DNA from 2 places in the Brevibacillus sp. BD137 genome. Region 2 is predicted to be linked to the other one. Evidence: a T-box and tRNA genes for the amino acid it is inferred to sense, from the RefSeq annotation. Region 2 holds a T-box; the other holds one or more tRNA genes.

Region 1 (6,893 bases), on a different contig from region 2:
TGATGTTTTCCGCAGCTGCACGGGCACGGCGCAAATCTTTGTGCGGCAGGTCGAGAATTTGTTGGTCATTGGTGTAAGAGTGAACGGTTGTCATCAAACCGCGTACGATCCCGAATTTTTCATTGAGAACCTTCGCGTATGGTGCCAAGCAGTTCGTTGTGCAGGATGCGTTGGAGATCACAGTGTGTTGCGCTGGATCGTACTTGTCTTCGTTTACACCGATTACGACTGTAATGTCTTCATTTGTTGCAGGAGCGGAGATGATGACTTTTTTCGCGCCACCTTCCAGGTGCTTCGCTGCATCTTCGCGCTTCGTGAATCGTCCAGTTGATTCCACTACGATTTCAACACCGTAATCTGCCCACTTCAGTTGAGCTGGATCGCGCTCTGCCAATACCTTTATTTCTTTTCCGTCTACGATGAGCGTGTTTTCAGAAGCTTCAACACTCACGTTCAAAACGCCATGAACCGTGTCATATTTCAAAAGGTGCGCCAGTGTGTGCGCATCTGTTAGGTCATTGACCGCCACGATTTCTACATTCGGATTGTTCAGTGCTGCACGAAATACGTTACGACCGATACGACCAAATCCGTTAATACCTACTTTTACCATAATGTATACCTCCTGCTCATTAGCTAGCTTTATTCTTCATCGTGAGAAACCTGCCCTCTGGCGAAAACCAGCGGGTCGATAATATCGTAACAATCGGTAATAAGATTGGAAAAAACACAAAGGGCAATGTTTGAATCGTCGAAACACCTAACGTGAGCGCCATCATCATCGATAGACCGTTCCATGGGATCAGCACAGGCATAACAACTGTGGAGTCCAGCATCGTCTTGCCCAACAGCTCACGCCCTCCCTCCCATTGGGAGAACCTCCCGAGAAGAGTCGAGCCGAGAACCAGAATCGGAATGGTTTGGTTACAGCTGATGATGACCACTAACAACGACAATGCCGCTGCTTTCGCTACCAATACCGTCTTATTTTTTGTATGCCCCATCATTTTGTCTACGATGGGAGTTAATAAATTGGCTCTGTTCAAAATGCCGTTTAAAAAGCCTGCGAGAATGATTAACGCCAGAACACTGAAGATGGCGAACATCCCGCCCCCATGGACCAGTTGATCCAGCGGCGTTCCTGAATGAAGCTCAAATCCAACTAGCATCGATGTAAAAAACGTCTTCACATCCAAATTCCCATTGATCCCGACTAGAATCGCACTGGCTCCGATACCGAAAAACAATGCCTTCACCGCTTTTACTCTCAGTGCAAAAGAGGCAATTAACACCACGAGAGGCAGCATGAGCAGCCAATGTACAGAAAAATGACTGACTAACAGCTCCTGGTACATTTGAATGGTATCCGTCGAGTTCGCTTGAGGTCGAAACAGATCAAGGATCAGGAAAAGTAACGCGCAAATCGCTACCGTAAGCAAAGCAGGACGCCGTATTCTTCTTTCCTGCTCTTCTGTCATACCGACATTGGAAAGCACCAGTAATCGACTGCTGGATATCGGTGAGAAACGTTCCCCCACCATCGCTCCAGAGATGAGCGCGCCTCCTACGATCGCAGGTGATATCCCTGCAGCATGTGCTATGCCCATCAAGGACAGCCCAATCGTACTCAGTGTACCGATTGATGTACCCAATAAATAACTGACGCCTGCGGTCAACAGAAAAGAGAGAACGAACAAATACTCGACATTCACAATCGATAATCCATAGTAAATGATGGCGGGAATGGTTCCTCCCATCATTAATAGAGGAATCAAGAGTCCTACTAAAAACAGAATCGTAAGGACGGGCTTTGCCTTTTGGACACCTTCCCAGCCAAACACGAACTGTTGCTTCCACGGATAACCCAATCTTTTTACACTAACCAGTGTGACCAAGATCGCAAAAACAATCCCCCATGCGATCGGAAAACCGAGCGATAGGCTCAAAATGATACCAGCGATCATTGCCAAGATGGGTGTTACCGATGTGATAGACATGCGACCGACTTCCTTCCGTTACAATCGTGCGGACAACAGCGTATAAGCTGCCCCTTCGTCCGTAATGAGTACATTCTGACACGATTGCTTAGCAAAGGAAAGAATCGCTTTTGCCTTGCTTTCGCCCCCCGCAATAGAGAGCACTGTTTCTGCCTTGTGCACTTCCTCTAGCTGTAAACCAATTGTCGGCATTCTGTGGACCGTTTCTCCCGCTTCATTAAAGTAGTATCCGAATGCTTCTGATACAGCACCCGTCTCCACTAATTCCACGAGTTCTTCCTCCGAATAATTCCGCCTTCTCGCCATCGTGACGGCATCCCCGATTCCATGTAAAACGATTCGAGTTTCGCCCAAGAGTGACAGCACATCTTGTACCTGTGGCTCTTTGACCAATGTCTGCAAGGCTTCTGGATGGAGGCGATCCGGTACGTGAAGAAGCCGATAAGAAGCACCTGTTTTCGCTGCCATGGCGGAAGCGAGCGTGTTCGCTTGCAGCTCTACGCGTTCTCCCAATCCACCGCGAGCAGGGACAAACTGAACGTTTTTGAACGAAGCAGAAGGCGTCAGATGACTTGCTACGCTGGCGATGGATGAACCACCTGTTACCGCTACAATGTCGCCTTCTTGCACGACCTGTTTGAGGACCCGTGCCCCTACCCGTCCCAGCTCTTCCTTTACCCAAGGTGACTGGTCTGCATTGCCCTGTACCACAATGACTTCTGCTATGCCCAGCTTTTTTTGCAGGCGCTCTGCCAAGTCAGTAAGGCCGAATAGCTCTCCGACGAGAGGCTCCATGTCGTCCAAGACTTGTTGTCCTTCTTCACTCAGGCTCATTCCCGCAGCTGTTACATGAAGGAGCCCCGTTTCTTTTAGCAGTTCCACTTCTGCCCGCAAAATTCGCTCAGTGGTATCCATGGCTTGAGCAAGACCTCTTCTGCCAATCGGCTGCAAATGATAGATGGATCGGAGCAACATGTACCGCTGACGCAAAACTTGAATCAAGTCAGGCAACAATTTTTGTTGCAGTTCCAGTAAACGTCGCATTTTACCTTCTTCCTTGGTTACAAATTGTTGATCGGGACGTTTAATGTCCCTGTATATACATTTTTTGTCCCACTTGGTGCAAAAAAAAGATCACTTGCTACAACTTGAATGTATCATATTTAACCATATCTTGCAAGTTCCCCTCTACCGAAGAAAAAGCACAGTTCTCTTCGACTCTGACACGCTAGCAGGGGAGATTCACTGTCCGTCTTCACTTCCAAAAGGGGACCGTTGAGCCAAAGCCACCCTACGGGCGGAAGTTTCTCAGAGAAGAAGTGTTCGACAAGTAGGTCCCCTTTTGGAAGTTCCGACTGGGCTGGCGATGCCAAGGTCTACGAGCCCTGTGCTTTTTCTTCTCACCAGCTTTGTTGGTTCATCGGTACTTTCTAAAGCTAAAAAACAGCCAATACCATAGCAATCAATTTATGATAGAGCGGTACGTCTATGTAGTTCCTCGTGCAGCTCTTTTAGCGTCACCACATGCGTTATGGAACGAAACACGATCTCTCCATCTATCTCGACTACGGGAATGACAAACATCATTTCCTCATGCAAAGCCGGATCACTTTCAATATCAACCATGCGCATACGAAGGGGGAACTCCTCCGCCAGAGAACGGATGTAGAGCTCCACCTCGTCGCACAAATGACACTTATTTCGTCCGTACAAGACAATTTCAAACGTTTTTTCATTCATTCTCATTAAAACCTCTTTCGTTTAGCCGACGATGGGATCAGCATTTCTTCCCGGTACTTGGCAACCGTTCGGCGGGAGATCTCAATCCCCTCTGTAAGCAGCATCTCACCCAGCTTTTGATCAGATAACGGAGCTTTCCGATCTTCTTGCTCGATCAGTGCTTTGATTCTGCGTTTAACACTCTCAGAAGAAGTCGCTTCCCCGCTGGAAGTAGAGAGTGCTGACGTAAAGAAATACTTCAACTCAAAGATTCCGCGCGGTGTCTGGACGTATTTGTTGCTGGTTGCCCGGCTTATCGTTGATTCGTGCAGGCCGACCCGCTCTGCTATTTCCTTTTGCGTCATAGGCTTTAAATAATGAATCCCCCGATCAAAAAACTCCCGTTGCATATCGAGGATGGCCTGTGTTACACGCATGAGCGTCAAGCGGCGCTGCTCCAAACTTTTTGCCAGCCACATGGCGGCATTCAGCTTATCGTGAATGAACTGTTTCGCTTCATCCTGACTTTTTTGCTGGCTCAGCATTTTTTCATAGAAGCTGTTGATTTTCAGCCGCGGTGCAGCAACATCATTAACCAATACTACATAATCATTCCCGACCTTTTCTACCGTCACATCTGGAATGACATATCTTGTCTCTACGGAAGAAAAGGTCCCCCCTGGACGCGGGTTCAACGTACGGATCAAATCTGCCATCGTCTGTACCGCTTGCGGTGTACATCCGATTTTTTCTGCGATCCGCTGATAGCGATTGTCCGCCAAATCTTGCAGGTGGTTACGAACGACCTGCACGATCTTTTCATCATCGAGTGCCAAATGCTCAAGCTGCAGCAAAAGACATTCTTCCAGGCTGCGTGAAGCTACGCCTACTGGATCAAAATGCTGCAAAACGGACAACACGTCCTCAATCTCGAGCATTTCAGCGCCCAGGCGCTCACTTGCTTCCTCCAGTGTAATTTCCAAATATCCCTTCTCATCCAAATTCCCGATCAAAAAGAGAGCAATCTGTTTTTGCAGCGACGAGAACCCTTTTACATAGCCGAGTTGACGCTCCAGATGTTCGTACAGCGTCTCCGCACCTTGCTGGACGTAATCCAGCGGATTGTAAGTGCTTTCATTTTTCGACGAACCGTACTCACCTGTCGCGCGATTGCCCACAATTTCTTTCCAGTCAATCTCAGGAGCTGGCTTCTCTGCTTTTGCAGAAGCGACTTCTCCAGCCACTTCAAGGTCGAAAACAGGATTTTCATTAGCCTGATCCTGCAAATAGGAGATGAGATCAATGGCTGAATACTGCAATATGGTAATCGCTTGGCGTAATTCCGGCGTCATCACTAATTTCAGTGTTTGTTCTTGAAATAACCCCAATCCCATGTTCATGAAGCTCGCCTCCTTCGCACTTGCTCATGCTGCTCGATGACTCTTTATTTTCATTATATTCGTTCTCTCATGCAATTTTCCTGCCAAATTGATGAAACAGAACACAAAAAATGTCGAAAGATCTTCACCATTGGACTTTTTCACTTTCGCTTATTTTATCGCTAGTTTTTTCTGCTGAACTACTTTTTTTCGTTTGCATTGAGAATCTCGATGTTTTATAATAAAAGTTGTCGTCACAATATACGCCTGTAGCTCAGTGGATAGAGCAATGGTCTCCGGAACCATGTGCGGGGGTTCGATTCCCTTCAGGCGTACCATACTTTCAAACCAAAAGCGATCTCTTGAATTTCAAGAGGTCGCTTTTTTGAATCCACATGTTTGATTTCCACTCAACTAACCTATCAAAACAAAAAACAGCCCCGGGTAAAAGGGCCGTTCTTCGAGTGCTACGTATAGTAAGTCACTTTTAAATCACTTTTGAAATTACTACTTAAAAATAGCTTTAAATGTGTAAGGCATAGGGTTGATTGGGGTCGTATCAAATGCTGCATCTGCAGATACAATGTAGATGTAATAATTCCCTTCCTCAGGGATATTTACTGATAAAGTTGTATTGCCCTTAATACGAAAGTGGCTTTTTAGTGTCTCTCTGTCTTGCTTTCTCACCAAAATAATAATTTGATGATTAATGATGTTTACATTTATAGAACAATGACTGATATTATTGTTCTTTGCTTTCTCCGTTTAAAACTGGGTTCCCATTCACAAAGTAAATTAACTATTAGTCCCATTAGTTATCATAAATATAACTTATACTATTTTTCACCTTATTTAAAGTGTTTTGTAAATTCGAATCGTGTAATATTTTGTAAAAAATTGACAGATAGTAAACACAAAGAACCCTGAAGCATTCTCTCCTTCAGGGTTCTCACTCAACTATTGATACTCACACTTCCATTTCCTACTGATGATTCCTTGTTTTATACAAAAGATAAACAAAGAACGGCGCTCCAATCGCTGCGGTAAAAATCCCAGCTGGCAAATCATGCGGTAAAAACACCGTTCTCCCAATCAAATCGGCCAAGACGACAAGCATCCCGCCCAAAACAGCGGAAGCCGGCAGCAAGTAACCGTACGCAGAACCTACTAACCTACGCGCAATATGTGGGGCCATCAACCCGATAAAACTAATTCCTCCTGCTACACCAACCGCAGCACCTGCCAAAGCCACACTGATCGCAATCAAGAGCAATCGCTTCTTATCAATCGCTACGCCAATGCCTTTGGCGATATCATCACCGAGCTCCTGGGCATTCAAATAACGGATTTGGAAAATCGTAGCGCCAAGAAACAAAACGGTCCACGGAAGCAATGTCATGACATTTACCCACGACATACCGTACACAGTTCCAGTCATCCACCCGAGTGCATTTGAGGCTTTGTGGGTTTGGGTGATCACCAGGAAAAAGATCGTTAATGCCCCCATGCCTGCCGAGATACATACACCGACAAGCGCGAGGCGAAAAGGGGAGACTCCCTCTTTCCACGCAGTGAGATACGTAAGCGTCGCGGTTAACAATCCACCGATCAAGGCCACCAATGGCATCCATTGTACACTTACATCTTTTGCGAATGTGATAAATGCTACCGCTGCTGCCGTTGCTCCCGCTGTAGTCCCGATCAAATCAGGCGAAGCTAACGGATTTCGTACCAAGGACTGCAAAATAGCCCCCGATACCGCCAGGGAAGCCCCCACCATGACTGAAACGACAACACG
Region 2 (6,893 bases):
AATGACGTACTTTTTGATTGTGGCGCTCTATTACCTGGTTATTGTCATGGCGTTTACGTTTGTGGTCCACATCATGGAGAAGCGTTTGGCAAAAGGAGAGGCGTAAAGCGGAGGGGAAAAACGATGGAAAAGCAAAGAGAAATGATTCGCGTGCAAAATTTGAAGAAAAGCTTTGGAAAAGTGGAAGTTCTGAAGGATGTTACCCTGCAAGTAGGAAAGGGCGAGGTCGTCGTCTTGATCGGTGCCAGTGGATCAGGGAAAAGCACATTGATTCGATGCATTAATTTTCTGGAGATCAAGGACGACGGAGAGATTTATATCGAAGGAAAAAGCATCGATCCGAAGAAGGATGACTTGACCAAAGTACGGCAAAAGGTAGGCATGGTGTTTCAGCACTTCAATCTGTTTCCGCATAAAACCGTTCTGGAAAACATCATGGAGGCACCGCTGATTGCGAAGAAAGCGGACAAGGAAGAAACGAAGCAGGAAGCGCTCCGGCTACTGCAAAAGGTAGGTCTTTCTGAAAAAGCGGATGCCTACCCATCCAGCCTCTCCGGTGGACAAAAGCAACGCGTGGCCATTGCTCGTTCGCTGGCGATGAAGCCTGAGATCATGCTCTTCGACGAGCCAACCTCAGCGCTTGACCCAGAGCTGGTAGGGGAAGTGCTAGAGACCATGAAGCAGCTCGCACAAGAAGGAATGACGATGATTATTGTGACGCACGAAATGGGGTTTGCCAAGGAAGTGGCCGATTGGGTGGCGTTTATGAATCAAGGCAAGATCATCGAGATGGCTAGACCCCAAGAAATTTTTAATAACCCGAAAGAAGAGCGCACGAGAGAATTTTTGAACCGTGTACTGTAATAGCGTAAAAACGAAGGGGAGCTGGAGTATGAGAGGCGTAGTCATTGTCGCGGGTGTGCGGAGTGCTGTGGGTGCATTCGGAAAAAGCCTGCGTGACGTACCAGCAACAGAGCTGGGGCGGCAAGTATTGGAAGGCTTGATGAATAAGGTTGATTTGCCGAAGGAACAAGTCAATGAAGTGATTTTTGGCAATGGGTACGTACATGGGGGAGGACTCAATGCTGCACGTATCAGCTCGCAGCTGGCGGGATTTCCACGCAATGTCTATGGTCACATCGTGATCAAAGCCTGTGGTTCAGGTTTGAAAGCAATTGGCAACGGTGCGCTAGCCATTGCAGCAGGTCAAGAGGATGTGGTGATTGCGGGCGGAGTGGAGTCCATGAGTAACGTTCCTTACCTCGTGAAGAATCGCTGGGGCAGCAAATTCGGCCATTTGTCCATGGAGGATGCTCTTTTGTCCGATGGTTTGATCTGCTCGTTGACTGGCGAACATATGGGTATGACCGCAGAACGGCTGGCTGTCCAGTACGGTATTTCCCGTGAAGAGCAGGATCGTTTTGCCTACGAGAGCCACGTAAGAGCAGCGGCAGCAATCGAAGCAGGCCTATTCGCGAGTGAAATCGTACCGATTGAAATCAAGGATCGCAAAGGCACACGTGTTTTTGCGCAGGATGAATCGGTGCGCCATGATATCAAGCTAGAAGAACTCGCCAAGCTGAAAAGTGTTTTTCAAAAGGAGGGGACCATCACTGCCGGAAATGCGTGTCCGATGAATGACGGCGCAGCCGCTGTATTGATGATGTCCCGTGAAAAGGCGGAGGAAGCGGGTTTGACTCCACTCGTGAAAATAAAGGCTTTTGCCAGCGCAGGAGTCGAACCTGACGTGATGGGGATTGGACCAGTCCCTGCTACGAAAAAGGTACTGGAGAAAGCGGGATTGAATCTCGAAGACATTGGGCTCATCGAATTGAATGAGGCATTTGCCGCCCAGGCTTTGTCTGTGATCAAATGCTTGGAGCTGGACTCGAGTAAGGTGAATGTCAATGGAGGCGCGATTGCCTTGGGTCACCCTGTGGGAGCAACTGGAGCCAAACTGACAGTGACGTTGATGAACGAAATGATGCGCAGACGCGAGAAGTATGGCATGGTGACGCTGTGCATGGCAGGTGGCATGGGAATGTCAGTGATCTATGAAAATTTGACAATGTAAACTTCACATGTGCAAATGAAAAAGCCCCGAACGTTGAAATTTCGGGGCTTTTTGCCATGGAGCTTGAGCGCTATTAGGGGGCCTTTTGGTCGCGTAAGTATTTTCGCAAGGTAGCCGCCACTTCTGTTGGGTTTTCCAGCTGTACAATGACGTGCTGATATTTGGCATGGCCCTCTACTTCTAGGATCAACAACGAATCCGTCTGGGCAAAAGAAAGGAAGTACCATTCATTTCGATGCTGAAAGCTTCCCTCATAAATGTTTAAAGGTCCAAAAGACGTCCCTGGCATGCGCAACATCCATTTTGGCGGAACAAAAGAACCGACCTCGACATGCTTGATCGATTGATAAGGGAGCGTGATCGTGTTCTTCAAGGCTAAGATCGTATGCAAGCCAGTGAGACGCAAGGTAAAATCCGTTTTGCCGAAATGTACACTTCTTCCCATTGTTGCTCACCTCTTTCATCGGCCATCGTTCCATTATCTCACAGAAGAATGATGATGACACGGGACAATCAAAAAAGCCGGCGTTTCCCCACAAGAGGAAGCAACCGACTTTTCGTATACTTTTTTACATTTCTTCTGGAGCCGCCAGACCGAGCAGACGCAGACCTTCCTTCAGCACAGCAACGACTGCTGCTACGAGCTGGAGACGGGATGCTGTCACATCTTCTTCCTCAGCCAGGATGCGTACATTCGCATAGAATTTGTTGAATGTTTGCGCCAGGTCGATCACATACTTGCCGATTTGCGACGGATCGAAGTTATCGGCAGCACGTTCGATTACCTCTGGGAACGCGTTCAAGAGGGTAATCACTGCCCAAGCCTCTTTGCTGTCGAGTGCACCGGAAGCCAGGTTCACAGTCGTTGCTGGCTGGTAGCCACCTCTGCGCAGCAGCGAGCATGCACGAGCGTGTGCGTATTGCACGTATGGTCCTGTTTCCCCTTCGAAGGTCAGCATCTCTTCCCAGGAGAAGTTGACATCATTCAGGCGGAAGTTTTTCAAGTCATGGAAAATAACTGCGCCTACCCCGACTTGACGAGCCACTTCTTCTTTATTGGACAGCGTAGGGTTTTTCTCTTCGATGACTTTTTGGACATCAGAAATGGCTTGTGCCAATACTTCTTCCAAGAGAACAACTTTCCCTTTACGCGTGGACATTTTCTTGCCGTCCTTGAGCATCATGCCAAATGGGATGTGGTGCATATTTGCGGACCACGCATAGCCCATTTTTTCCAACACTTTATAGAGCTGCTGGAAGTGGAGGCGTTGCTCGTTTCCTACGACATAAAGTGCTTTAGCAAAATCGTACGATTCGTGGCGGAAGAGGGCTGCAGCCAAATCACGCGTTGCGTACAGGGTAGCGCCGTCAGATTTTTTGATCAGGCATGGCGGCATGTTGTATTCGTCGAGGTTCACGACCATTGCACCATCGGATTCAGTCAAGAGACCTTTTTCCTCGAGCAAGGTAACAACGCGATCCATTTTGTCGTTGTAGAATGCTTCACCGTGTGTGGAGTCGAAGGCTACGTTCATCAGGTCGTAAATCTTCATGAATTCCTTGAGGGACTCATCACGGAACCATTTCCACAGATGCTGAGCTTCTTCATCGCCATCCTCGAGCTTTTTGAACCATTCACGGCCTTGGTCCTCCAAGGTAGAATCGTTCTCGACTTCTTCGTGGAAACGAACGTAGAGGCTGAGCAGCTCCTTGATCGGTTCTGCTTTTACCTTTGCTTCATCACCCCAGAGGCGATACGCAACGATCAGTTTACCAAACTGCGTACCCCAGTCACCCAAGTGATTGATACGTACTGGCTCATAGCCTTGCTTTTCCATGATGTTGGCAATCGCGTTCCCGATTACAGTAGAGCGCAGGTGACCCATGGAAAACGGCTTCGCAATATTCGGGGAGGAGAGGTCAATTGGTACTTTGCGTCCTTCACCGATATGGCTGCTTCCGTATGTGCTGCCTTGGGTAAGGATGGTTCCGATAACTTGCTCGGCCACATTTTCTTGATCCAGGAACAGGTTCACGTACGGACCAACTGCGTTCGATTCGCGCAATGGTGCACCGGAGAGCTGTCCAGCCAGCTCTGCTGCGATCATCGGTGGAGCTTTGCGCAATGCTTTTGCCAATTGAAAGCAAGGGAAGGCCACATCGCCCATTGCAGGGTTTGGTGGTGTTTCCAGCATGCCATATACGGCTTCTTTGGTCAGTGTGTCTACGCCCATCGAGGAGAGCGCAGCGGCAATCTTTTCAGCGACTTGGTGTTTGTAGCTCATCTAAATTCCCCTTTCAAATAAAAAAACCTCTACGTCTCCTGTGAAAAAGAGACGAGAGGTTATACTCCCGCGGTGCCACTCTTGTTGTTTTTCCCTTCCATCGCATAGGAAGGCAAAAACCGCTTGACCTGCTGTAACGGGCAGTCCCGGCATAGCCCTACAGGATCCGTTGCCCATAATGGCTGGCTTTGGATGTTCAGGCCGCATCTCCGAGGGGCGTTTCCTCACATGGTTTGGCATCGGGCTCACACCGTCCCCGACTCGCTTTCGTCCACACACAAGGAGTACTATCCTCATCAACGATTCGTTTGTTTCTCTAGAATTATAGCTGTTTATACCGTCATGATGCAAGGTGCCTCGATCAAGGTTTTTTTAAAATCTTATCTAATTCCGCGAAATATTGCTTGGTCAGCTCTTCCCTTTCTTCCGGGCTGAGGTTATCTGCGTTCATCATTTGCTCTTTGTACTGTTCCAGCTTTTCGAGCATGGCCAGCTCGGCAGCTGCCGCATCGTCCAGATCGTAATTTTCCGATGGATCGAACGGGATCAATCGATTGTCATTTCCACTGCGCAAATAAGCGGAGCGCCAGTTCTCCGGAAACTGGTAAGGCTGTTCGCCAAACATAATCGCTAAAATATCGTCGGATTCAATCGGCAGGAAGTGATCGTAATCGTCTCTTCTGCCTCCCTCGGACAAGTTAATGTGGGACAAAAAATAGTGGAGATAATGTTCTCCCGTTTCGGTATTCTTAACGATGGAATAGGTTTCAAATTCGGATTTGGATAGCTCTTTTATGGTCTCCAAACAGGAGAGAAATTTGTCTTTTTCACGTGCTTGCATGTCATCCATGTCATCTCGTTCCTTTCGCTCTACAATAAGCCTCATGATAGCAAAAGCAATGTGCGCTGACAATGAAAGCAACGCAACGGAGTGTAGCAGTGGAAGAAAGGAAAAGGATTATAGATAAAATAGTTGGATAATCTTGTCACAAAAATAAGCCAGCTGGATCAAATACATATCAAAAGGTAACAAGGAGGTGAACAGTACGTGAATGCAAGTGCCAAAAGTAGCGAAGCGGACTGGACGCTGCAATTGACCAACGAGGAGAAGCTGACGAGACTCATGAGCGACTACGGAGACAACATCGTGCAGCTCGCCTATCTGATCGTCAAGGATCGGGGAATCGCGGAAGACATTACCCAGGAAGTGTTCCTGAAGGCGTATCGGGGTCTGGATCAGTTCCGCCATCAGAGTAGCGTGAAAACGTGGCTTTACCGAATCGCGATCAACGAGTCCCGCAAATATTTGCGTTCGTGGTCCTTTCGCCAGATTTTTTCTACCTACCTCTCCAAAGAGGAAGCACCCCCCGAAAAGGCTGACATGGCAAATGTTGAATCGGCCGTCATCGGACAAATGAGCAAGATACAGGTAGCGGAGCAGGTGATGAAGCTCTCGCCGCTGTACCGAAAAGTCATGGTACTACATTACTATGAAGATTTGTCGATAAGAGAGATGGCGCAAGTGCTGGATATTTCAGAAGATGCCGTACGAACCCAATTGTCACGGGCCCGAAAACATTTTAAGGCATTGTGTGAAAAGGAGGGATTGGAATGGACCTAGATAAGGAAATGCGTGAAGCAGTACGGAGCGCAAGTGAGGAATCAGTGGAGGAAGTGAGGTTTACAAAAGAGATGGAATTACGGATCAGAGGTGCGATTGCAAAAAATAAACACAAGAATCGAAACAGAATTTTCGTGGCTGGTTCGCTGGCAGCTTGCTTGGCGGTTACTGCTGTGGGAATTCATCAGCAAGGCTGGTTTCCACAGATGCCAAGTGGTAAAAATGTAACGAATGCGATTGCTACAACTGCTACGAAAACAAACAATAAAGAGACAAATCCGAACAGTGTAAAGGTGCCGCCGGAAGAGGCAATTTTACCATTGAAAAAGGCGATCCCCGCCTTGAGCAAGATGACAATAAGAGTGGATCGTACAAGCTATGGATTCAGTGCACTAACTTTACTAGAAGGGGATACTGCGCGTGCCAATGTTGTCTATGATATACAGACAGGACAAATTGAGAGCTTTACAATTGATGGTGAGCGAGGAGAACAGAAGGAAGAGAAATTGCCATCAGCCAAGACTGCGGAGAAAGCAGCAAGCGCATTTCTTCAAGCTTTTTGGGGGGAGGAAAGTAAGTCCTATCAGCTCGTCGAGACTCAGATCTATACCGATGAGTATAGGGTAAAAGGCCCATGGATGAGCGTGAATTATCAACGGATCGAAAACGGCCAGCCCGTTCCGTTCGACGTATTGTCAGTTGGAATTGACCAACAGGAGCAAGTCGTGTTTTTCGGGCGATTGAACAAGAATGAACAAGCCTTTTTCACCAAGCTTACAGATGCCATGCCTGATTTGAACCCGTCCCTTCTTCTTTTGGATAAAGAAAAGAAACACGATGGCATGTCATTCATCTTGGGGAAAACGAACAACGAGGGGCATAAGGTTTCTCTTGTGATCTATGGAAATGGTCA

Evidence for each region. A T-box is a leader RNA that pairs with one kind of tRNA and senses whether it is charged. The one in region 2 lies ahead of argS (arginine--tRNA ligase), so its partner is inferred to be a tRNA-Arg.
Region 1: it encodes a tRNA-Arg, which carries the amino acid that the T-box ahead of argS (arginine--tRNA ligase) is inferred to sense. The anticodon was not compared.

What each region holds. Positions count from the first base shown of each region.
Region 1 covers NZ_JAOTNO010000009.1:15,607-22,499, reverse strand. The annotation lists gene gap (type I glyceraldehyde-3-phosphate dehydrogenase) at 1-613, opposite strand, end outside; gene ODZ53_RS19120 (Na+/H+ antiporter NhaC family protein) at 633-1,997, opposite strand; gene ODZ53_RS19115 (sugar-binding transcriptional regulator) at 2,016-3,041, opposite strand; gene ODZ53_RS19110 (glutaredoxin family protein) at 3,465-3,743, opposite strand; gene rpoN (RNA polymerase factor sigma-54) at 3,743-5,116, opposite strand; tRNA gene ODZ53_RS19100 (tRNA-Arg) at 5,359-5,433, shown strand; gene ODZ53_RS19095 (FecCD family ABC transporter permease) at 6,078-6,893, opposite strand, start outside.
Region 2 covers NZ_JAOTNO010000005.1:129,394-136,286, forward strand. The annotation lists gene ODZ53_RS13215 (amino acid ABC transporter permease) at 1-106, shown strand, start outside; gene ODZ53_RS13220 (amino acid ABC transporter ATP-binding protein) at 124-864, shown strand; gene ODZ53_RS13225 (thiolase family protein) at 893-2,074, shown strand; gene ODZ53_RS13230 (hypothetical protein) at 2,148-2,519, opposite strand; gene argS (arginine--tRNA ligase) at 2,644-4,359, opposite strand; T-box leader at 4,404-4,668, opposite strand; gene ODZ53_RS13240 (hypothetical protein) at 4,721-5,209, opposite strand; gene ODZ53_RS13245 (sigma-70 family RNA polymerase sigma factor) at 5,408-5,980, shown strand; gene ODZ53_RS13250 (YcdB/YcdC domain-containing protein) at 5,971-6,893, shown strand, end outside.